DNA from 3 places in the Paenibacillus sp. AN1007 genome. Region 1 is predicted to be linked to each of the others. Evidence: a T-box and tRNA genes for the amino acid it is inferred to sense, from the RefSeq annotation. Region 1 holds a T-box; the other regions hold tRNA genes.
What was found. The T-box of region 1 lies ahead of argS (arginine--tRNA ligase). A T-box ahead of a tRNA ligase gene usually reads a tRNA of that ligase, here a tRNA-Arg.
Positions count from the first base shown of each region.

Region 2: it encodes a tRNA-Arg, which carries the amino acid that the T-box ahead of argS (arginine--tRNA ligase) is inferred to sense. The anticodon was not compared.
Region 3: it encodes a tRNA-Arg, which carries the amino acid that the T-box ahead of argS (arginine--tRNA ligase) is inferred to sense. The anticodon was not compared.

Region 1 is NZ_CP159992.1:3,321,756-3,329,689, forward strand. Features, by position in the region: gene ABXS70_RS14660 (hypothetical protein) at 1-159, opposite strand, end outside; gene argS (arginine--tRNA ligase) at 302-2,080, opposite strand; T-box leader at 2,155-2,443, opposite strand; gene ABXS70_RS14670 (four-helix bundle copper-binding protein) at 2,687-3,022, opposite strand; gene ABXS70_RS14675 (GTP-binding protein) at 3,090-4,187, opposite strand; gene ABXS70_RS14680 (molybdenum cofactor biosynthesis protein B) at 4,370-4,888, shown strand; gene ABXS70_RS14685 (hypothetical protein) at 4,927-5,529, opposite strand; gene ABXS70_RS14690 (acryloyl-CoA reductase) at 5,618-6,625, opposite strand; gene ABXS70_RS14695 (hypothetical protein) at 6,640-7,287, opposite strand; gene ABXS70_RS14700 (nicotinate phosphoribosyltransferase) at 7,679-7,934, opposite strand, start outside.
Region 2 is NZ_CP159992.1:73,749-81,682, reverse strand. Features, by position in the region: gene ABXS70_RS00510 (zf-HC2 domain-containing protein) at 246-860, opposite strand; gene sigW (RNA polymerase sigma factor SigW) at 996-1,562, opposite strand; gene ppc (phosphoenolpyruvate carboxylase) at 1,808-4,600, opposite strand; gene ABXS70_RS00495 (WGxxGxxG family protein) at 5,187-5,543, shown strand; tRNA gene ABXS70_RS00490 (tRNA-Gly) at 5,787-5,857, opposite strand; tRNA gene ABXS70_RS00485 (tRNA-Pro) at 5,869-5,942, opposite strand; tRNA gene ABXS70_RS00480 (tRNA-Arg) at 5,959-6,035, opposite strand; tRNA gene ABXS70_RS00475 (tRNA-Gly) at 6,042-6,116, opposite strand; tRNA gene ABXS70_RS00470 (tRNA-Leu) at 6,128-6,208, opposite strand; tRNA gene ABXS70_RS00465 (tRNA-Lys) at 6,221-6,293, opposite strand; tRNA gene ABXS70_RS00460 (tRNA-Gln) at 6,302-6,376, opposite strand; tRNA gene ABXS70_RS00455 (tRNA-Val) at 6,386-6,461, opposite strand; tRNA gene ABXS70_RS00450 (tRNA-Glu) at 6,507-6,578, opposite strand; tRNA gene ABXS70_RS00445 (tRNA-Thr) at 6,589-6,661, opposite strand; tRNA gene ABXS70_RS00440 (tRNA-Asn) at 6,665-6,740, opposite strand; rRNA gene rrf (5S ribosomal RNA) at 6,825-6,941, opposite strand; rRNA gene ABXS70_RS00430 (23S ribosomal RNA) at 7,091-7,934, opposite strand, start outside.
Region 3 is NZ_CP159992.1:5,428,598-5,436,531, forward strand. Features, by position in the region: gene ABXS70_RS24310 (iron ABC transporter permease) at 1-776, opposite strand, end outside; gene ABXS70_RS24315 (ABC transporter substrate-binding protein) at 941-2,017, opposite strand; gene ABXS70_RS24320 (ABC transporter ATP-binding protein) at 2,136-3,197, opposite strand; gene ABXS70_RS24325 (LysR family transcriptional regulator) at 3,619-4,542, shown strand; gene ABXS70_RS24330 (hypothetical protein) at 4,681-5,541, shown strand; tRNA gene ABXS70_RS24335 (tRNA-Gly) at 5,772-5,842, opposite strand; tRNA gene ABXS70_RS24340 (tRNA-Pro) at 5,854-5,927, opposite strand; tRNA gene ABXS70_RS24345 (tRNA-Arg) at 5,944-6,020, opposite strand; tRNA gene ABXS70_RS24350 (tRNA-Gly) at 6,027-6,101, opposite strand; tRNA gene ABXS70_RS24355 (tRNA-Leu) at 6,110-6,197, opposite strand; tRNA gene ABXS70_RS24360 (tRNA-Lys) at 6,210-6,282, opposite strand; tRNA gene ABXS70_RS24365 (tRNA-Gln) at 6,291-6,365, opposite strand; tRNA gene ABXS70_RS24370 (tRNA-His) at 6,379-6,454, opposite strand; tRNA gene ABXS70_RS24375 (tRNA-Thr) at 6,548-6,623, opposite strand; tRNA gene ABXS70_RS24380 (tRNA-Asp) at 6,644-6,721, opposite strand; tRNA gene ABXS70_RS24385 (tRNA-Met) at 6,750-6,823, opposite strand; tRNA gene ABXS70_RS24390 (tRNA-Val) at 6,841-6,916, opposite strand; tRNA gene ABXS70_RS24395 (tRNA-Glu) at 6,924-6,995, opposite strand; tRNA gene ABXS70_RS24400 (tRNA-Ser) at 7,011-7,102, opposite strand; tRNA gene ABXS70_RS24405 (tRNA-Asn) at 7,104-7,179, opposite strand; tRNA gene ABXS70_RS24410 (tRNA-Ala) at 7,181-7,256, opposite strand; tRNA gene ABXS70_RS24415 (tRNA-Ile) at 7,284-7,357, opposite strand; rRNA gene rrf (5S ribosomal RNA) at 7,415-7,531, opposite strand; rRNA gene ABXS70_RS24425 (23S ribosomal RNA) at 7,682-7,934, opposite strand, start outside.

The sequences.
Region 1 (7,934 bases):
TACCACTTTGCCCTGAGACATCTTGGTTAACAAAATGAGATTAACCAGCTGCTGTTCCAGCGCCTGTCCATAATATACGGCCAAGCCGTAGTAGGCAAACAGTTCCTTGGAGTGTTCGCTGTCCAGCATGAAACCATCCTGGAAATCCGTGTTCTGCATATGCGAGCGCTCCTTTCATCCGTGCGTCTTGGCTGTTTCATATGACTCTATCGTAACCAAACCGCAAACAACATTCAAGCTGCCGGACAGGACAGCGCCTAACTTCGTTATTCCATGGATTTTCTTCAGGATCTGAACAAGGTCACATCCGCTCTGGAGCCTGCACGCCAAGCAAAGACAAGCTGTAAGCCAGACGTTCGGCAGTACGCGCTGCCAGTTTTACCCGAAAAGCTTTCGTGCCGGGAGGCGCGTCTGCAATTCGCTCGGCATGATAGAAGCGGTTAAACGCTTGAGCGACATCGATCGTATATTTGGCAATGACCGAAGGTTCACTGCGAAGCACTGCTTTTTCCAGATAGGATGGGTATTCAGCAAGCAGCTTCAGCAGCGCCCACGACGTATCTCCCACAGCATCCGCAGCAAGGTGATCCCTAAGATGCCTATCCAAATGTGATCCTTCAGCCTCAAGCTCTGCATTTACCTCAATGTTCTCCGCAGCAGACCCTTTCAACGGATCTGTCACCTTCTCCCGTTCATCACGCGACACATTCGCGGCTTTGGCAAGCACACTTTGAATCCGGGCATAGGTATACTGCACATAAGGCCCCGTCTCTCCTTCGAAACTCACCGCATCATCCAGCGAGAAATCGATATCATTCATGCGATTGCTGCGCAGGTCACCGAAAATAATCGCTCCCACACCAACGGCTTCAGCTACCTGTTCAGACTGTTCCAGATTCGGATTTTTATCCTGAATGATCTGCTGGGCACGCGCAACGGCTTCATCCAGCACTTCCTGCAAAAAGACAACCTTCCCCCGGCGTGTAGACATCTTCCGCCCTTCAAAGCGCATCAAGCCGAACGGAATATGTTCACAGTTGTCTGCCCATTCGTAACCCATCTTGGACAGCACCGTAAACACCTGACGGAAATGAAGTTTTTGCTCGCCGCCAACGACGTATAACAAGCGATCTGCCTGCATAATGTTCCGACGATAGATGGCTGTCGCCAAATCCCGGGTTGGATATATGGTTGTTCCATCCTTTTTTATGATCAGACATGGCGGCATATTTTCTTCATCCAACCTTACCACGAGAGCACCGTCGCTCTCCTCCAGCAGCCCTTTATCCTGCAGTTCTTCAACGACTGCACCCATCTTGTCATTATAGAAGCTTTCGCCCAGTGTATAGTCAAAATCAACATTTAATCGTTCATACATCCGGTTGAACTCCTGCATACTTACTTTTACAAAGAATGCCCATAACCGCTGAGCTTCATCATCTCCCTGTTCCAGTTTGCGGAACCATTCCCGGGCCTCCGTCTCCAGTGTCGGGTCCTGCTCCGCCTCGTCATGGAAACGAACGTACAGCTCCAGGGAATTGCGAATAGGGTCAGCCTGCAGCGCTTCTTCATTCCCCCACCGCTTATAAGCCGTAATTTGTTTGCCAAACTGAGTGCCCCAGTCCCCCAAGTGATTTACACTTATTGAGGTGTAACCCGCTTCTTGATAGAGACGATACAGCGCTGCACCAATTACAGTTGAACGCAGATGCCCGATGCCGAAAGGTTTCGCAATGTTAGGCGAGGACATGTCGATTAGTACACGCGCTCCTTGACCCAGCTGCAGTTTGCCAAATGTTTCGCTGCCCAGTTCCTGCAGCAGCTCAGGTGCCAGCACCTTCCTGTCAAAACGAATGTTCACATACGGTCCGGCAGCTGCGGCATCTGTTCCGGCAGCCTGCAGTGCAGCAGCAATCTCACCAGCAATAACAACCGGTGCCTTCTTGAGCGACTTGGCCAGTGTAAAGCAAGGAAATGCTGCGTCTCCCATCTGCTCCTGCGGCGGGATTTCCAACAATTTTAATACTTCTTCCTCTGTGAGCCCTGTGAGCGGGGCAATCTGAACTGCAGCCTGCTTCATTAACACGTGAAACACTCCTTCTCCGAATCGTATATAGTTAAAATAAAATGCAAAAAAGCTCTCGTCTCTAAAAATCAAGAGACGAGAGCTGTGTTTACAGTTCCCGCGGTACCACTCTAAGTGAATTGTCAGATGAAATGCTTAAGATGCATGTCAAAACTTACGATTCCGCTCGGTGCAAATAACGGCTGCAGGCCGGATTACCCTCAAATCCAAGATATACAATCCTGCAGGACTATATATATAGCTTCGGATAACCATCTCACGGGTGCGCTTCACTCAGGACATTCCATGCCGGCTTACACCTGCCCCGGCTCGCTGTTATGGTTGAATCTGAGCTACTCTCCCGATCATTGATACTGCTGTATTTTATTCATTGCAGATTATTATACATATCCTGGTATGCCTTGGCAACCTGATAATCTACCTGCCTGCTTGAACATGCACTTTTTCATAAAGGACATCCATAGCAAAAACCCCCTGAATGAACGAATGCAGGCGTCCGAATTCCTGCATTTCTGCTTATTCAAGGGGATCATTACTAACACCATATGTTATTTACATCTATATCCTACATGGTTAAACATGATTTCAATAACGTACAGATTAGGCCACGGCTGCCATTAAACGGCAGGCTTCAGCACATGCACGGCAGGCTTCTGCGCAGGCTTGGCAGTGGTCATGTTCGTGTTTGCCGCATTCCGCCGCACAAGCTTCACATGCTTTGACGCACAATTCACAGATTTCGCCGATAAAGTCACTTCCACGAGTCATCGCTTGTGCAGCAAATGCACATATGTCAGCACATTCGCGGTTAAGACGAATACAATCACGCAGCATAGCCAGATCATATTCTTTCAGACTTGATATGTAACATACATTGCAAGCATTCATGCACTCCAGGCAAGCATCGATACATTGTTGGTATTGTTGTTGTGTCATTTAAAGTTACCTCCCAGGCAAAGTTTGCTATGCTTCTTAATACCCATCCGGAAGGAACTTTGAACCATTACTCTTGTTTTATTGCTTCCAGTTCCAGTAACTGTTCACGAATGACAGTCTGATCAAAATGTTCACCAATGAACACGGCAACATTCGGTACTTCACCTTGCGGTGTGATCTTCATATAATCCGATTCACGATAGGCATATTGAAACCAGAACCGGCTTGCCGTATCACTAAAAGAGAGAATACCTTTTGCCCGGTAGATATCACGCGGCAAACCAGCCACAAACCGTTCAAACGCTTCGCTGTTCACCGGCTGGCTGAAATAATGCGTATATACCATCACATGTTCATGTGACGTATGAGGCCTGGAGGCAAGCTTGTGCTGAGAATCCGAAGAATTACTGTGATGTCCATGTTTATACTCATGTCCATGACTGCATCCATGTGTACGACAGGCATCTGTATGCACATGATGCTCAGCTTCATCGTTTGATTTTCCAATATCTGCACCAGACTGCTGCAGGTGAATCTCATTGCCGCTGTGAAGCAAATGTTCCATCTGCACTTCACATTTGACCGTAGGAATCACCGGGGCAAAGCCGTTCCACTTGTTCAACAGCTGTTCCAGTTCCCGCAGCTGCTCTGTTTGAACGCGATCCGTTTTATTCAAAAGAAGCACGGATGCACAGCGAATCTGTTCCTGCATCAGCTTGAATGTTTTACCCTTCTGCTCCTGATACAGACCCGACAGATGAGCTGCGTCGACCACGGTGATCAGACTTTTCAACTCCAGCCGCATATACAGCGAAGTCTCCGTTACGGCATCCAGTATTTCCATCGGATTGGCCGCACCGGTTGCCTCAATTACGATTACATCGGGCGACTCTTCCTGAACGAGGTCTGCAAGCTGCAGTCCAAGATCACCACGAACAGTGCAGCAGATGCATCCGCCTAACATTTCCGTCATAGGTACTTCCTCATCTACAATCTGCCCATCCAGATTCACTTCTCCCAGCTCATTCATCACGACAGCTGGACGAAGTCCCTGCTGCTTCCAGTATTCGATCAGTTTAACGAGCAGTGTCGTTTTGCCGCTTCCCAAAAAACCGGACAGGATATATACAGGAATGCTTTGTTTTTGCTCCTTAGCCATACTCATCTTACACACACCTTTCTGCCAATCATGCGGCCTAGCCTCAGTCTATTTAGCGAGTGTACACTATCCTGTAATTGTTGTGCAATACGCTCCCTCTGTTCCTCGATCGCAGTCGAAAACTTCATTGCCTCATTCCCATGAATGGTCTATGCTATGAGAACAAGTTATTCAAGGAGGATTTCCCCATGACCAATTCAGTTGAACAGCACCGGCAGGAGGCGCCGCAAACGACTGCCTGTATGATAGTCACGGTCTCTGACACACGTACCAAAGAAACGGACACCAGCGGTCAGCTTATACACGAGCTGCTGCATCAAGCCGGTTATAAAGTCGTGGAGTATCTCATTACACCTGACGAGACAGAACGGATTCAGAGCATCCTGCAGGAAGCTGCTGTACGGGATGATATCGAAGCCGTGCTGCTGAGCGGCGGTACGGGGATCGCTCCCCGGGACAACACGTACGAAGCTGTATCCTCTCTACTGGACAAAGAATTGCCGGGCTTCGGTGAAATATTCCGCTATCTCAGCTATACCGAGGATATTGGTTCGGCTGCCATATTAAGCCGAGCGGTTGCCGGGACAATCGGAAGAACTGCTGTGTTTTCCATGCCAGGGTCACGCGGAGCGGTCAAACTGGCCATGGAGCGTATTATTTTACCTGAGCTGCGCCATGTGATGCGTGAAATATACAAACCCGTCTGAACGATTCAGACGGGTTTGTCGCTTCCTTTTTTGCTTCCTTATTCTCGCTTACTTCCTTTATTTAACTTAACTGCGTGCCCCTCCTCTTTTATTTCGTCCAGTACATGCTGAAATACCTGAAGCACATCCTGTTCATACATATCTTTTTCCCCGCCGGACGCTGTGTAGACGAACGATACATGCCCCTTGCTGCGAATTGTCGTTCTGCCCATTACGTTTTCCAGCACCGCATTGTCTTTACGCTCGCCGTACATCTCTTCCATCTGAGCAGTCCGGGTGTCCGCATCACGGTAGATGTGTACTTTGACGATATGCCGTGCACTGCCATTTAATAAATACATGTAAGACATGCCGCCCTCGCGGTCATCCTCAAACATGTTATTCATTAGTTTAATGTTTTTGGCGGCAAAACCTGCGGTCAGCTCTCTGGCTAACGTTCCATTTAAACCGTGTCCCTGCTGTTTCGCCCTGAAGTTTCCTTCAGCCGCAGCTTCGCGTGTATAAACCTTTCGCTCCTGCTCTATGGATGCTGCCGTACAAGCTGTCAGAGACCCTACCATCACCAGCAGTACTCCACCTAATATCACGCTGCGTCTCGCTTTCCGAACAGCCGGACTCCGTTCCTTTTCATTCAAAGACATACCTATCCTTCCTTTCCATGAGCCCCAATATGGTAACTCTCTCAGGTAGAATTAGGATGTCTTGGAGGTAAACCTTTTATTCCATACACTATTCGGTCAGCATACGTACAACGCTGCGCCCTACCGCACCGCCCTGCAGTATGTTGGTTAAAGTGTGCGGCAGCTGTTTCAGCGTAATTTCCTGAACACCCAGCGCAAGAGCACGATCGGGTTTCCACTCACTCCCCAGCTTGTTCCAGATGCGTTCCCGACGTTCCATGGGACAATACACGGAGTCAATGCCAATCAGCTGAATTCCGCGCAAAATAAATGGATACACCGTCGATTCAAAATTATTTCCTCCGGTTAAGCCCGATACGGCAGCAGCTCCTCCATACTGTATCTGCTTCAAACGCTCCCCAAGTGCCGGTCCCGCTGTCGGATCGATGATTCCAGCCCACTTCTGTTTGCCCATGACCCCCTTAAGCGGAGCATCCGCTTCTTCGCGCGAGATCACTTCGGCGGCTCCCAAACTGCGAAGCAGTGCCTCTTCCTGCTGCTTTTTACCTGTGCTCGCCGTTACTTCAAAGCCCAGCTTCGCAAGAATAGCAATCGCCATGCTGCCCACCCCTCCAGTGGCACCTGTAACGAGAATTTTGCCCATTTGCGGCGTAATGCCAGCATGTAACAAAGCATCAACCGAAAGCGCCGCAGTGAATCCTGCTGTTCCAATCGCCATCGCTTCCTTCTCACTCAGTCCTTGCGGCAGAGGCACCAACCACTCACTCCGCAGACGAGCATACTCACTGTATCCACCGTAATGGGACACGCCTGGTTCAAATCCGGTACTAATTACTCGGTCACCAGGTGCAAAACGTCCGCTCACGGATTCTTCCACCGTTCCTGCCAGATCAATTCCAGGCACGATCGGGTATTCGCGAACGACACCTCCGTTTTCTTTTGACGCAAGCCCATCCTTATAATTCACACTGGAATAATGTACCTGTATGGTCACGTCACCGTTAGGCAGATCCTCCTTTTTCAACTGCTCTATATTAGCGGTTACTCTTTCTTGATCATCCTTACGTATTACATAAGCTTGAAATGGTTCTTTCATCCGGATCATCTCCTTTATTTTCGTTCGGTAAGCAGATAAAGTATCGGTCCTGCAAGCGGCAGCAGCCCTGCCCAAGCCCAGTTTGATGCTCGTCCATTCACTTTGGCATCCCGGAAGGTTGCAATCGTGGACAGCAAAGTTAGTACAACAAAATCAATCGTCATAATATGGACAAACGAAGATTCATTGAATGTTTGCTCGAAACGCTCCGGGTTCCCTAGAAGCAGCGCATAGAGCGCCGCTCCCAGTGTTAGTAACAGCAGGATCAGATGGGTCAGCCTATGTGAAGCCACTCGCGAAATGCCAGATTTGGACTGTTTCAGAGACGACAAAGAATCTGCTGATATCCCTTTTCCTAAAGGGGAGCTTAACGCAAAATAGGGCAGCAGCGCAAACGCCCCCAGACCAAAGGAAAACAAGACGAATGGCCAAGCAGGTATATGCCGGCCCTCACGCGTTTTCACCGGTTTGCGAAGTAACATGCAGGCATACACCGCCGGGAAAATACCCAGCCACGAAAAAACAGTCAGCACCCATGGTTCCTCGCTGCGCATTCTAAGCAGCTCTTTGAAAATCGGATCATTAGCGGGAGAATTTCCCGGTGCAAAAAACAATGCGTAAGCTGTGAAAGCGATCCAAATCAACCCTAGTATGTACCTCATATTGGCAGCCCCCTCTACCTTTCATCCCCTGCTGACAGGTTATTGAAACAACTCTTCTTCGCAGTCTGAATCAAAACGCTTCCTCCTCTCTCTCTTGATTTAAAGTACAGATCAGAACGTGGCGGGATTTGACGTTTCCTGCGGTTTCCCGAGAAATAATCGTTTGAATGCTGCAGCTGAGAAGTTTGGAGAAAAACATGTAAAATGAGGAGGAAGCTGCACTGCAAGCGCAAGTATATCTTAACAAACGAAGTGTACGCCTTCCTTCAGTCATTTTCTATGAAGCTGCACACATCTTGATTCGCATCGAAAGTCGTACCATATCAAAAAGGCACAAGCCCGGACTGACTGTCGGGTTATGCCTTCGTTGATTCGATATCCATTAAAGATGTTACTCTTCTGTTGATTTCACATGTTCAGCAATCAGCTTCTGTTTCATATTCCAAGCTGCCGGGCTGATGTTCACACGATAAATCTCCGGATTCAGCTTCCGCTGGTACTCAGGCCAGAAGAGATTCAGCTGCTCCTTATGGTATGCACGTATCTCATCCAGAGTAGGCAGATCATACACTTTACGTCCATTTACAAATATCGGTTCCAGCATGTTGACTGCCTCATAGCGGGTGACCGTCTTTTTCAGATATGGA
Region 2 (7,934 bases), 3.2 Mb from region 1:
TTAACCATTCGGGATTTTACATAATCCCTTCTTCGCATTTATCTAATGCTTATCTATATGTAGTATGTTCTCTTTACTATCTAGGTTATAACGTTACCGTTCAGGTTGCAAGTTACTCCGGTCACAAACTGAATATAAGCTTACTTTTCCCACTTTTTCTGACATTTGAACAATAAAAAAAGAGTACCCCACGCAATTCGGAGGTACCCTGCTTGGTATATACCTATTGAAGTTGATCCCTTGTCTTAACGGTATGCCACTTCATTTACCATATTGGTTATTTTGTACCAGAACCAGTCCAGCGCCTGATCAATGCTTTTCACTTGACCTGACACGTGAGCTGTGGAGGCTTGAAACAGTTGTCCGTCGATGACCGTCAGATTACCATTCACATCACCGTACACCTGAGCGGTTCCATTCTCTATCGTAAGATCGCCAGCAACTGACTTACCTTCCGGGACAATAACCGTGCTGCCTTGAATCACGAGCTGATCCAGACTGTTCCCCTTAACCACCATTTCGTTGTTCTGATTCCAGAAATTGAAGGCGCTAAAGAGCATCACGACCAAAAAGAAGGCTGCCGCCGTCATCGCGGGATGTCCTTTGACCCATTTGAGCCATATTTGCTGTCTCTTGGGCTGTGGCAGAGCATTCATAATTCGATTGGTCAGCTCATCCGAGGCAGACGGTGAATAATGTTTCATGGCAAAGAGCAGCATTTCCGTCTGTTCCAACTCTTTAAAGCGCATGCGACAATCCGGACAGATCAATAAATGGCTTTTCAGTTCAACCTTCTGTTCCGGGGACAACGACTCATCCAAACATTCATGCATTAAAGAGACGGCCGAGTTGCAATCCATATGAGAGCCAATCCTTTCCTTAGACACTTAGTCCCTGCGCCTGTAAAAAGCACGCATAAGACTTGCATACATTACATACGCATCCGTTTCAGATATGTTTCAAATAATTTTGCCCAAAATTCGGTGAATCTGAAATTATAACTTGTATTCCAATTTTTTACGCAAAAAGTCACGGCCCCGATGCACTCGTGTCTTGATCGTTGTTACGGGCATCCCTGTGACATCACTAATTTCTTGTAATGACAAGTCCTGCAGGTATCTTAGAACCATAACAGACTTGTACTTAGCGGGTAAGCTGTCGATTGCCTCACGAATGAGGGTCTGTGTTTCGGAGAGCAGTGCTTCGGACTCCGGTGTTCGATCATCACTGGGAAGCATGGCATATCCGTCTGATCCTTCCTGATCATTCAACTCGGCATCCAATGAGTAAGAAGGTTTCTTCCTGCGAAGCCTGTCAATACATAAATTTGTTGCAATCCGATAGATCCAAGTCGAGAACTTCTGATTCGGATCATACTTCTCCATATTTCGAAACACACGCAAAAACGTCTCCTGAACAACGTCTTCTGCTTCGTGACGATTGCTCAGCATCCGGTATGCCAAATGAAACAGCTTGTCCTTGTATAGTTCAACGATTTCTGCAAAGGCTCTCTGGTCACCCTTAAGCACCAGCTTTACCAGCCTGTTCTCCAAATTGTCCACCCTAATTCCCCCAGACATGCTGATGGGTCTTCCGTCTTCTAATACCCGTCCACACTTGTAATTCACCAATCAAATCGTAAATCAACTTTGGTCAAAAATCAAGACTGTATGACAAATATGCTCCAAAAACAGTAAAAACGGGAACTCCCGAAGGAGTCCCGTCTAATCCCGCCTTCTTAAAGGAGAGATGGATTGTTATTTATTACATTAACCATTCATTATATGAATGATTACCGGAACAGACATCAGCCTGTATTACGCAATCCTGCAGCGATACCATTGATGGTCAGCAGTACTTCCCGGAGCAGTTCCGTATCATCATCCCCACGTTCACGCATATCACGCAGTTCACTCAGGAGCTGCACCTGCATGTAGGATAATGGGTCAACATACGGATTACGCAAACGAATGGACTCCTGAATAACAGGTACATCATCCAGAATCTCGGCTTCGCCTGTAATTTTCAAAATCAACTCTTTTGTAAGTTTAAACTCTGTTTCGATCTGACCAAAGATCCGATCCCGAGCTTCCTTATTCGAAGTCATGGCCGAATACTCTTTGGCAATCACGAGATCTGCTTTGGCAATCGCCATCTGCACCGTATCAATCAGCGTGCGGAAAAACGGGAAGTTAGCATACATGTCTTTCAGGACGTTAAGGTTTTCCTCTTTACCCTGATAGTAACTTTGCAGACCCGTACCTGCCGCATACCATGCCGGAAGCAAGTAACGGCTTTGGGTCCAGGCAAATACCCAAGGAATTGCACGCAAATCTTCAAACTTGTCACTGCCCTTCCGTTTGGATGGACGTGAACCAATGTTGAGTTCGCCTACTTCTGGAAGCGGAGTAGACTCTTTAAAGAACGTGAAGAAGTCCGGGTCACGGAAAATGAGATCCTGATATTTTGTCAGTGACACTTCCGAAATGTCTTTGATAATCTCATCCCATGCCTGCTCTGATGCTGACTCTTGCGGCTCCAGACCATTCAAAGCAGCTGTAATCAACGCTGAAGTAGCCTGCTCCAGACTGCGGTATGCAATCCCCTGAAGAGAATAACGGGATGAAATAACCTCGCCTTGTTCTGTGATCTTGATTCCGCCACCAATGGTATGCGGCGGTTGGGCAAGGATACTGCGGTTCAGCGGCATGCCTCCGCGTCCAAGGGCTCCTCCGCGTCCGTGGAAGAACTTCAACTTCACACCATGCTCGTCACCGACAGCCGTAATTGCGTTCATCGCTACTCGCAGTTCCCAGTTCGCAGTGACTACGCCGCCATCTTTATTGCTGTCAGAGTAACCGAGCATAATTTCGTGAAGCTCATTACGTCCTCTCACGCTTGCACGGTACACAGGCAGGTTAAACAACCGCTGCATAATCTCGGATGCCGCATGAAGGTCATCAATCGTCTCAAACAATGGAACAGCCTGCAGTGTAGAAATGACTTCACCGTTTGCTCCCTTGGAGAACAAACCAACTTCTTTGGCAAACACCATGACTTCAAGCAGGTCACTTGCTCCTTGGGTCATACTAATCAGATAACTCGTGATGCAGCCTGTGCCAAATTCATTCTGTGCACGTTTGATGGTACGGAACACATCCAGACACTCTCTGGTTCCTTCCGTATATTGATGGTAAGGCGATGTAAGCGGCCTTGGGTCATCCAGCAAGCGAGCAAGCAGATCAATTTTACCGTCTTCTGTCAGGCGTGCGTAATCTTCTACGATGTTCATTTTGGCCAAAATTTCCGACATCGCACTTTCATGCTCTTTGCTGTGCTGACGCACATCCAGAGCTGCCGTATGGAAACCGAATAGTTCAACCTGACGAATCATTTTGCGAACGGTGGTATCCGCTACATAGTCAGCAAAATGGTGGCGCAGGCTTCGGTCGATAATTAACAAATCATCAATTAAGTCTTGAGCGTTCTGGTATCGGTCAGGCTGACTCACCTTGTTCTCGTCAAGAACATTATTCAGCTTGGCGATCATGTAAGCCAGTTTGATGCGATACGGCTCTTTCTCATTACGCCAAATGTCCACTTTTTTCAAAGTAACACAGCTGCGGTCCTGCTCAATTGACTGCGCCAGTTCATCCGAGATGTGAATGATATTGGTGCTGAAGCTCAAGTGACCCATAAGCTCAATCATAATCCGCTGGTACTCACGCAAAGCGAGCTTGCGCTGCATAAGCAGTGTTTTCCATGTTACATCTGAAGTTACCGATGGATTTCCATCCCGGTCTCCACCAATCCAGGAACCGAAACGCAAATACGTCGGCACATGCCAGTCATGGTCTGGATAAAATTTATTCAGGCAGCGTTCCAGCTCCTGGTATACATCCGGAAGTACGTGGAACAACGTTTCATGAAAGTAGTACATCCCGTTCCGCACTTCATCGAGCACAGTCGGTTTGCGATCGCGGAGTTCATCCGTCTGCCAAAGAGTGATAACCTCATTCAGCAGTTTCTCGCGCAGCTGTTCACGTTCACGCAACGTCAGCGTAGGATTATCGAGCAGCATGACATCTTCTGAGATCCGTTTGTGGATATCCAGAATAACCCGGCGCATCGCCTCCGTCGGGTGAGCTGTCATGACGAGTTCCAGTGATAAATCATCCAGAATCTCTTCTACCTCGGTATGAGACAGTCCACGTTCCTTCAAATCCTGTACTGCCTTTTCAATCGAACCTGGCTGCACAGTATCTCCTGCAGAACGCTCATAGTCCCGTTTACGCCGGATCCGATGGTTTTGTTCAGCAATATTAACTAATTGAAAATAAATAGCGAAAGCCCGAATAACCTGATGACGATTGTCCGAGTCTAATTCCTGGATCATCTTTTTGAACTCTTCATACAGTTCCGGCAAAAACTCTGCACGCAATGATTTGCTCGTTTCTCGAATCTTCTCAACGATATCTAGAAGCTCCGTGCCGCCTTGATGGACAAGAACTTCTCCGAGTATATTGCCCAGGAACCGCACGTCTCGCCGAAGCAGGTTGTTGGATTGGCTTTTGCTGGCGGTTACCATAGTTTCAGTCATGCTTATCCTCCCATCTGATCGTTCCATTCGTACACGTAAATTTGACACCTTCATAACATCATACAATAAAATGGTACGAAAATCTTCATTTTTCTACTAGAAAAAATGGGGATTATCCCCGATTTACAGCACAAAAACACGCTTTTTTATTCATTTTCTTATTCTGCTTCAATGAATGGTCATATGCTGTAGCATGATACCTTTTTCACGTACTTTTGATATTCAAAAATACTCATACCTATTCTAAAAAACTTATAATTATACAGTTCTTCTACATAGGTCTAGATGTACGCGCACAAATCACCTGATATCCAGTTTTACCATTCATTGATAACAGAGGGTTCCAAAGAAACATGACCGGCAAAGCAAGCTTTTGTATACTTTACCACAGTGACGTAATAAATTAAAGATGAAATTTTTATTTTCTACCTGTTACCGTCTGCTTTCAACTGTTTTCTTATGTATCTTGGTATCAATTTGTATATAGCCTTGCCCATAAGTTAACACTCCTCCCACTACATAATGTTCTTATGTATTTGGGCAGATTACTTGATAGTTCGTACAAAAAAAAGGAGGAGTTCACATCATGAAAAAGACCACAACAATGATTGCTTCAGTACTTCTGGTTGCCGCAATGGCTGGTTCCGCAGGTGCTGAAGGCCACATGGCTAAAGGAACTGATGCCAATGGTTCACGTGTTCAATCGTATCAGAACAGCGGCTATATGGATCGTACAAACAGCAATATGAACATGAACATGGATGGTAACTATCGTACGAACGGTGACTACCGCAGCAACGGAGATTACCGGACAAACAATGTACGTACGAACGCTGCCACAACAGATCGTGACCGGGGCATGGACTGGGGATGGCTTGGTTTGCTGGGATTGCTGGGATTGGCCGGCATGCGTAAAAGAGTAACTGATCATCACGAGCGTTAATTCATTGGTTCCGTTGTAAAAAAAACCTCCGCTGCTGTCAGAGTACTGCTGACCATTAGCGTAAAGCAAACCTAAAAGAGCCAAGACCTTCTGTGCTGCTTCGCACGAAGATCTTGGCTCTTGGAATACATATGAGGCGATACGTTCCTTAGATCGCCTCCTGGCCCGCATTCATATCTGTTCTGCATTTCATGTTCCCAAACAAAAAAGTCTCTGCTTCTACAGCAGAGACTTTGATCAGTAAGCGGGTGATGGGAATCGAACCCACGCTATTAGCTTGGAAGGCTAAAGTTCTACCATTGAACTACACCCGCATAAACAAATATCGGGATGACACGATTTGAACATGCGACCCCCTGGTCCCAAACCAGGTGCTCTACCAAGCTGAGCTACATCCCGATATGAATAGAAATAATGGCGCGCCCTGAGAGATTCGAACTCCCGGCCTTTTGATTCGTAGTCAAACGCTCTATCCAGCTGAGCTAAGGGCGCAAATATTGGAGCGGAAGACGGGAATCGAACCCGCGACCCTCGCCTTGGCAAGGCGATGCTCTACCGCTGAGCCACTTCCGCATAATAAAGGATGCGCGTGGAGGGACTTGAACCCCCACGTCAAAGACGCTAGATCCTAAGTCTAGTGCGTCTGCCAATTCCGCCACACGCGCATATATAACAAGTGAGCCATGAAGGACTCGAACCTTCGACACCCTGATTAAAAGTCAGGTGCTCTACCAACTGAGCTAATGGCTCATATAAAATGGCTGGGGATATAGGATTTGAACCTATGCATGACGGAGTCAAAGTCCGTTGCCTTACCGCTTGGCTAATCCCCAATAATAAGATGGTGGAGGCTGAGGGGATCGAACCCCCGACCCTCTGCTTGTAAGGCAGATGCTCTCCCAGCTGAGCTAAGCCTCCATCTTTGGGATTCTCATCCCATTTCTTTAGTTATTAAAATAACTATGACCCGTAGGGGATTCGAACCCCTGTTACCTCCGTGAAAGGGAGGTGTCTTAACCCCTTGACCAACGGGCCCCATTTGCAGAGCTCTCAACCGGGATCGAACCGGTGACCTCATCCTTACCATGGATGCACTCTACCTACTGAGCTATGAGAGCAAATGGCTCCCCGAACAGGACTCGAACCTGTGACAACTCGATTAACAGTCGAGTGCTCTACCAACTGAGCTATCAGGGAATAATATGCATTTGCTGAGCAAATGCAATTCATCGTACAACGTCCACATGCAGAGCCTGTTTTCTATGTATGATGAAAGAGTTCGCTTGGCGGCGTCCTACTCTCCCAGGACCCTGCGGTCCAAGTACCATCGGCGCTAGAGGGCTTAACGGTCGTGTTCGGGATGGGTACGTGTGGAACCCCTCCGCTATCGCCACCAAACGCGATTGGATCGAAGTTGTACTTCTTTCCATTCAGTTGAAACTGAAAACCAACCACACCTTAAGGGATGTACCGATTTTCATGTCATTCAGAGTGTTGTTCTCTGAAAACTAGATTCGAAACGAAACTTACGCGACTAAAACCTGCTATTGGATAAGCCCTCGACCGATTAGTACTGGTCAGCTCCATGCATTGCTGCACTTCCACCCCCAGCCTATCTACCTCGTCGTCTTCAAGGGGTCTTACATACTGGGAAATCTCATCTTGAGGGGGGCTTCACGCTTAGATGCTTTCAGCGCTTATCCCGTCCGTACATAGCTACCCAGCGGTGCTCCTGGCGAAACAACTGGTACACCAGCGGTACGTCCATCCCGGTCCTCTCGTACTAAGGACAGCTCCTCTCAAATTTCCTACGCCCACGACAGATAGGGACCGAACTGTCTCACGACGTTCTGAACCCAGCTCGCGTACCGCTTTAATGGGCGAACAGCCCAACCCTTGGGACCTACTTCAGCCCCAGGATGCGATGAGCCGACATCGAGGTGCCAAACCTCCCCGTCGATGTGGACTCTTGGGGGAGATAAGCCTGTTATCCCCAGGGTAGCTTTTATCCGTTGAGCGATGGCCCTTCCATGCGGTACCACCGGATCACTAAGCCCGACTTTCGTCCCTGCTCGACTTGTAGGTCTCGCAGTCAAGCTCCCTTATGCCTTTGCACTCTTCGAATGATTTCCAACCATTCTGAGGGAACCTTTGGGCGCCTCCGTTACTCTTTAGGAGGCGACCGCCCCAGTCAAACTGCCCACCTGACACTGTCCCCGTACCCGCTAAGGGCACCAGGTTAGAACCTAGATACGATCAGGGTGGTATCCCAACGGTGCCTCCACACAAGCTGGCGCTCATGCTTCAAAGGCTCCCACCTATCCTGTACAGATCGTACCCAAATTCAATATCAAGCTGCAGTAAAGCTCCATGGGGTCTTTCCGTCTTGTC
Region 3 (7,934 bases), 2.1 Mb from region 1:
GAGCGCTGTCCTCTGCCACCTACGAGACGATACGTGAACTTCCGGCTGATCGCGGACTGCATATACCACATCACCAGGCAGACGGACAGCAGCACAGATGCCAGCGAAGTCGCCTTCCCGAAATCAATGGGCCAGCTGGAGATGTATTTATGGATTTCAGAGGTCATGACATAATATCCGATCTTGCGTCCAAAAGTCGCGGGTGTGCCGAATTCTGCAATCGTCTTGACAAAAACAAGCATAATCCCCATCCCGTAAGACGACAGCAGCAGGGGTAAAATAATACGTCTGAACCGATATCCTGCACGTGCACCGTGCACGGCTCCCGCTTCTTCCAGATTGCCCCCGATGCGAATCAATGCATCCCGCAGCAGCAAATACAGGAATGGGAACAGGTGCAGACTCATGATCATCACCATGCCCCAAAAGCTGAAGAACAGCTCACTCCAGTTTGCAGATGAGGGCGCCCACTGCTGGAGGTATCCCCCTTTTTGCATAAACAGAATCCAGCCCATCGAGCCGATATACGGCGGGGTCATGAATGGAATCATCAGAATGACATCGACCCAGCGATGCTCACCCATTCCGGTTTTGGCCATCATCCAGGCGAGCGGCAGTGCGAGCAGCGTTGTTAACGCCACCACGCAGATGCCCAGCCATACTGAATTCAGCAGCACACCGGACAGATGATGACCGGTAATTGTTCGAATCGGAGCCATCCAGTCCCACTGCCCATTCGGGTATACACTTTGCCAGAAGATCAGCAAGAGCGGCATCCCAATACTGATTGTCAGCAGAAAGAGGGCCAGCACCACGCCCACTCTCCGAAAAATACGGTTGTTATCCGTTACAACAGGTTTCACTACGCTCACCTCACATGAATTTCCACGTCAAGACAGCAGCATCTCCTGTTGTCCACCGTTTCTGTATTTGTGTTCACTTATTTAAAAGTTTCGGAGAAACGGGCTGCGGTCTCATCCCCATGCTCGCTCATCCATGTCCAATCCACTTTCAACTGCGGGATATCCTTTACGTTGGCGCGGTTCGCTGCTTCAATGTCTTCGCGGCCTGGAATCAGATATGCATCTGCAACCAGCTTTTGTGCCTCATCCGATAACAGGTAATCGATAAATGCTTTGGCATTCTCTACATTAGGACTGGATTTCAGAATGGCTGCCGGTCTTGGGCTAATCACTGTACCTTCTTCAGGGTAGACGATATCGAGTGGTTCGCCTTTGGCTTTGGCGGAATAGGCCATGTAGTCTACACCTGCTGCTACAATGCTTTTTGCGCCCGTAATCACTGGATCAAGGGCTTCCTGATTGGCTCCTGCCATAGCGACACCGTTTGCTTTATAGGCATTCAGCAGATCCCATCCTTTTTCACCATTGGCACTCAGGTAACCTGTGATGAAATCAAGTGCGGAGCCTGACAATGTCGGATCAGGAATATTCACCGCATCTTTCCATGCTGGTGCTGCCAGGTCAGCCCAGCTCTTTGGCGGTGCAGTTACCAGCTTGCTGTTATACACAATGCCCAGTGCAGAAGCACTGCTGCTGAAATAGTTACCCTCTGCATCCGACCAATCTTTGTTCAGCTTGTCCGCATGAGCTGCTTCCGGATACGGCAGGGTGAGTCCATCTGCTTTCAGTGCTTGTGCCGAAGGCAAGGAAGCCAGAATAACAACGTCTGCGACTGGATTCGCTTTCTCTGCTTCCATACGAGCGAGAATTTTACCTGTCGTGCCTTGGAACATCTCCACTTCAATACCTGTCTTGGCTGTAAATCCATTCACGATATTGTCTGCCAGCTTCTGCGGCCCTGCACTGTACAAGACCAGTTTGCCACCTGCTGCCTTGCTCGCCGTGTCCGCTGCGGCTGCTGCATTTCCTTCTCCCGCGGGCTTCGCTGCATTTCCAGTTGTTGTGTTCCCGGTGCTGCATCCGAACAGACTCAGACTCATCACTGCTGTTAATAGAAGTGCTGCGCTCTTTTTACGTGTTTTCATACCGAACATATCATGACATCTCCCTTAGATTAGTATAAGAACAACTGCTAATGTTGTTTCTATATAAGTTGAACTATAGTTTGTATACATTCCATTCCGATGACAAAGTTCGTTTCGGCGATACCGTCTAGTTGGCGGCGGCGATCACTTCCCGCTGCTTTCTACCCGGCTTTTGATCCAAATGCTGCCCATTCAGCCCAGAATGGCTATCGCTCTCCTGCTGATCAAACATCCGGCAGATTCGGTCCGGCGATACATAGAGCTGTACTCTCTCGCCAATGCTTACTCTTTGGTTCGCATATGCCGTCCACACGTCCAGCCCTTCCATCTGCACACGTACCTCGTAGCGTTCTCCTACATAACTGACGCTGCGGATGATTCCGGGATAGCCCAAATCGTCATGCTCTGTTTTGCTCCAGGTCACATGTTCCGGACGAACCATGGATTCATTCGGCGTAAGCCAGTTAGACTTTCCGATAAACGACGCGACATAAGGGCCACTTGGTGCGGAGTAGATCGTTTCCGGGGTACCTTTTTGCAAAATCCGCCCCTTCTGCATCACCACAATCTCATCCGACATTGACATTGCCTCGATCTGATCATGCGTCACATACAGGGCAGTTAGCCCCATATCACGCACCAGTGACATCATCTCAATCCGCATCTCTTCCCGAAGCACCGCATCCAGTGCGCTCAGCGGCTCATCAAACAAGATAACACCCGGCTTCACGGCTACCGCTCTGGCAAAAGCAACCCGCTGCTGCTGTCCACCCGACAGCTGATGTGGGTACCGATCCTCCATGCCTTGCAGGCGAACCATGCCGAGGGCTTCATTCACCTTTTGCCGCAGATCAGACTTCTGTTTGCCGGCTTTCAGACCAAAAGCCACGTTCTCATATACCGTCATATGCGGCCATAGTGCAAAATCCTGAAACACCATCCCCAGATTGCGCTTGTGTGTCGGTGTATCGATCCGCTTGGCTGCAGAGTAGATATATTCACCATCTGCACGAATCTCCCCCGCATCCGGCTGTTCCAGCCCGGCAATCATGCGGAGCAGCGTCGTTTTACCGCAGCCCGAAGGGCCGAGCAGCGTTGTGAATTTTCCATGTTCAAGCGTCAGATCAGTGGGCAGTAGTGCAGGAATTTGATGAAATGATTTTTGAACTCCCGTTAACTCCAGTTTCATGAGCATCCCTGCCTGTCTTTTGTACTTATCTTCTGTGTTAAATCTTTGTACTTATTTCTTGGATTGATCTCTTGTGCTTATTTCAGATGGTTTCTTGATATATTGACCTCTCGCGTTCCTCTTTTGCACTGGTCTCGTTAGGCTGCCTGACCTATTTAGGCTTATTCCCTGTGTACTTCTCTGGTACTGAACAGCTTCCTTTCTGCTTCTTTCCTGCATTCTTTGCTGTACTGTTCTCAGTCTAACGCTCGCCTTCGAGAGTTGTTTGTTATGTTTGTAAAATGGGAATTAACTTTTTGGATGAATTCTGTTGATCTTCATAGATTAAATCTATAGATATGACATCATTTTTTCTCATCGAAAGCATCGTATTGTCATGAACACCAAAGAGGTGTATGGAAACGAGAGGAGTGCGGAGAGGTTGAATCTGATTAAATTGCAAATTGTCGAGCTGATCGACAAGCATCATCATATGACAAGTGTGGCAGAATTACTGGGGATTAAACAGCCGACCGTCACCTTTCATATGAAGTCGCTGGAGGAAGAGATGGGAGTACGTTTATTCGAATCACGTAGTGGAAAGACATTTCTAACCGAGGCTGGACAAGCTTTGCTTCATTATTCTGTCAAAATCAATGCACTGACCCAGGAGGCACGCCGTGTAGTCAAAGAATACGGCAGTCTGTACCGGGGTACGCTCCATATTGGAGCAAGTTATGTACCCGCTACGTATCTGCTTCCTGCGATGCTGCATTCCTTCTCTCAGGTGTTTCCCGGCATTGGATTGGTGTTGTCGATTAAACCGGCCCCGGTCATCCGCGAGATGGTCATCCGACATCAGCTTGATCTCGGTATCATCTCGTCAGAGCCGTTTGTTGGACCCACATTACACTCAGAGACGCTGTGTGAGGATGATCTCGTGCTTATCTGCTCTCCCAAGCATGGGTTAGCGCATAAAGAATTGCTGCATCCTGAAGATATCGTACAAGTCCCCTTCGCGTTACATGGTGATGAGTCAAGTACACGAAAGCTGACCAACCAATGGCTTGAACAGCATGATATCCGGCTGCGGAGTACAGTTGAGATGGATTCTCTGGAGGCGATCAAACAGCTCGTATTAATCGGTGGTCATATCTCGTTCATGTCACGGATGGCAGTACAGTGGGAAGAACGACAAGGAATCATTCACGTGCTCCCTATTCCGGGAGAGCAGGCACCGCGTCATATCTATATGATACATAACAAGGACCGCCATCCTTCTGTTCAAGTCGATCGCTTCCAAACCGTGCTGCGCGAGGTTATCGGTATGAGGACCGCTGCTATGCCGTCTGAGCCTGTCAGTTGAACCGTTATAAACTATGGCTGACCATTCATGAAATCTATGCAGGGTTAACGTAATGTGCGCTTCCCTTTAATCGCCCTCACATTCTCTGACGTTAAAGTGAGGACTGTACGTTAATTCCGATTAGGAGAGTGATTGGTCTTGAAAAAATGGAAAAAGGCAGCCGTCTCTTTGATGCTGAGCATTGTCACTATGGGAAGTGGACTGACATTTCTGGAAACGCCGCAGGCTTCCGCCGCTGCCAACGCCGTTCCCGCATATGAAGTGAAGTTTCTAGCGAAGCCGGAGCTTGTATTAAATAACGACGGGACACCCCGAAGTGAAACCATTCAGACCCTTGGGCTGAATGCTGCACCACGACATATCAATGTAGAATACTTTGATACCCATGCTCTCGGATTGGATGCAGAAGGCTGGAATGTCCGTTTTCGCAAAAAGGATGATAAAAACAACTACGAGTTAACCTATAAAAAGCGTTATCCTGTCATTAACGGGGACATCGATGCAGCGTTGACACTTGCAAACCAGGAAGGTTTTGATTCATCAGATGATAACTATGAGGCAGAGATTGACTGGGGATATGGCAAACAGACCTTGAGCTTCTCCAATACAAAGAAAGTAGATAGCAGAATAACTGGCACACAGCTGCCTTCCGAGAAAGATGCCCTGAACCTGCTGCTGGACAAACTCCCCGGTAAATTGAAAAACTGGTCTGCCTCTAACTGGGGCAAACAACAGCTGACACAGGCCCGTGCTTTTGGCCCCATCACCTTCCAGCGGTATGAAGGCACATGGAACGGTCAGGAGCTTACCCTGGAGGTATGGCCAATCCGCAGCGTCACAGGCACAGGTACGGAGAATATCGTCGAGGTTTCATTCAAAACAGACGACCCGGCAGCCGTCACTGGTCTACGCAGCCAGCTGCTGCAATTGCTTCAAAACAAGAATTGGTTAATCCCTGCCGATGGGCTGAAGACGCAGACCATTCTGGAAAGATATTAAAGTTGTATGAAACTGGATTGAATCGTAAACAGATTTCAGGATCTAATCCATAATGAGAGCTCCTTTCCTGTGCGTACTGATGCAGGAAAAGGAGCTCTTTTTTTATAATCTCATTATGAATTTAATTCGAGACATTTTATGCCAGGCGGGAGGTAAGCTGTGACCATATGCATATCCAACTACAACAAAAAAACACCTGCAATCTGCAGGTGTTCCTTATTAAAGAAGAAAGCGGGTGATGGGAATCGAACCCACGCTATTAGCTTGGAAGGCTAAAGTTCTACCATTGAACTACACCCGCATAAACAAAAATCGGGATGACACGATTTGAACATGCGACCCCCTGGTCCCAAACCAGGTGCTCTACCAAGCTGAGCTACATCCCGATATGAAAGGAAATAATGGCGCGCCCTGAGAGATTCGAACTCCCGGCCTTTTGATTCGTAGTCAAACGCTCTATCCAGCTGAGCTAAGGGCGCAAATATTGGAGCGGAAGACGGGAATCGAACCCGCGACCCTCGCCTTGGCAAGGCGATGCTCTACCGCTGAGCCACTTCCGCAAAACAATTGGTGCGGTCGAGAGGACTCGAACCTCCACGGGGGGTTAGCCCACACGGACCTGAACCGTGCGCGTCTGCCAATTCCGCCACGACCGCATAATATGAAAGTGAGTCATGAAGGATTCGAACCTTCGACACCCTGATTAAAAGTCAGGTGCTCTACCAGCTGAGCTAATGACTCATAGTAAATGGCTGGGGATATAGGATTTGAACCTATGCATGACGGAGTCAAAGTCCGTTGCCTTACCGCTTGGCTAATCCCCATTAAGAAAATTGATGGGGCGATCGAGGGGAATTGAACCCCCGAATGCCGGATCCACAAACCGGTGCGTTAACCACTTCGCCACGATCGCCATAACAGTTAAACATCATTGCATGAGTTTTTAGTATTACCCTCAGAATATATATTATACTCTTTATAACCTTCTGAATGCAAAATACTAAAATGGTGCCGGCGAGAGGACTTGAACCCCCAACCTACTGATTACAAGTCAGTTGCTCTACCAGTTGAGCTACACCGGCACGGTGTAAAAAATTAAAGATGGCGGAACCGACGGGATTCGAACCCGCGATCTCCTGCGTGACAGGCAGGCATGTTAGGCCAACTACACCACGGTTCCAGATCACTTTCGGTTAGGAAAGCTGCAATTGCGGGGGCAGGATTTGAACCTGCGGCCTTCGGGTTATGAGCCCGACGAGCTACCGGGCTGCTCCACCCCGCGTCATTAATAAAAATATATGGTGGAGGCTGAGGGGATCGAACCCCCGACCCTCTGCTTGTAAGGCAGATGCTCTCCCAGCTGAGCTAAGCCTCCATATATATGACCCGTAGGGGATTCGAACCCCTGTTACCTCCGTGAAAGGGAGGTGTCTTAACCCCTTGACCAACGGGCCCTGCTAAAATAATTGTGGCGGAGAGAGAGGGATTCGAACCCTCGAGACGCTTGTGACGCCTACACGATTTCCAATCGTGCTCCTTCGGCCAGCTCGGACACCTCTCCATGGCTCCCCGAACAGGACTCGAACCTGTGACAACTCGATTAACAGTCGAGTGCTCTACCAACTGAGCTATCAGGGAATGGTGGAGCCAAGCGGGATCGAACCGCTGACCTCCTGCTTGCAAGGCAGGCGCTCTCCCAGCTGAGCTATGGCCCCATTCATGTACTTCTTATTTAGTTACTATGGGCCTTGGTGGACTCGAACCACCGGCCTCACCCTTATCAGAGGTGCGCTCTAACCAACTGAGCTAAAGGCCCGCATGTTTATCCCATTTCCCTAACAAGGGAGGCAAAAAAAATATCCCAAAGGGAATCGCTTGGCGGCGTCCTACTCTCCCAGGACCCTGCGGTCCAAGTACCATCGGCGCTAGAGGGCTTAACGGTCGTGTTCGGGATGGGTACGTGTGGAACCCCTCCGCCATCGCCACCAAACGCGATTGGATCGAAGTTGTACTTCTTTCCATTCAGTTGAAACTGAAAACCAACCACACCTTAAGGGATGTACCGATTTTCATGTCATTCAGAGTGTTGTTCTCTGAAAACTAGATTCGAAACGAAACTCACGCGACTTAAAACCTGCTATTGGATAAGCCCTCGACCGATTAGTACTGGTCAGCTCCATGCATTGCTGCACTTCCACCCCCAGCCTATCTACCTCGTCGTCTTCAAGGGGTCTTACATACTGGGAAATCTCATCTTGAGGGGGGCTTCACGCTTAGATGCTTTCAGCGCTTATCCCGTCCGTACATAGCTACCCAGCGGTGCTCCTGGCGGAACAACTGGTACACCAGCGGTACGTCCATCCCGGTCCTCTCGTACTAAGGACAGCTCCTCT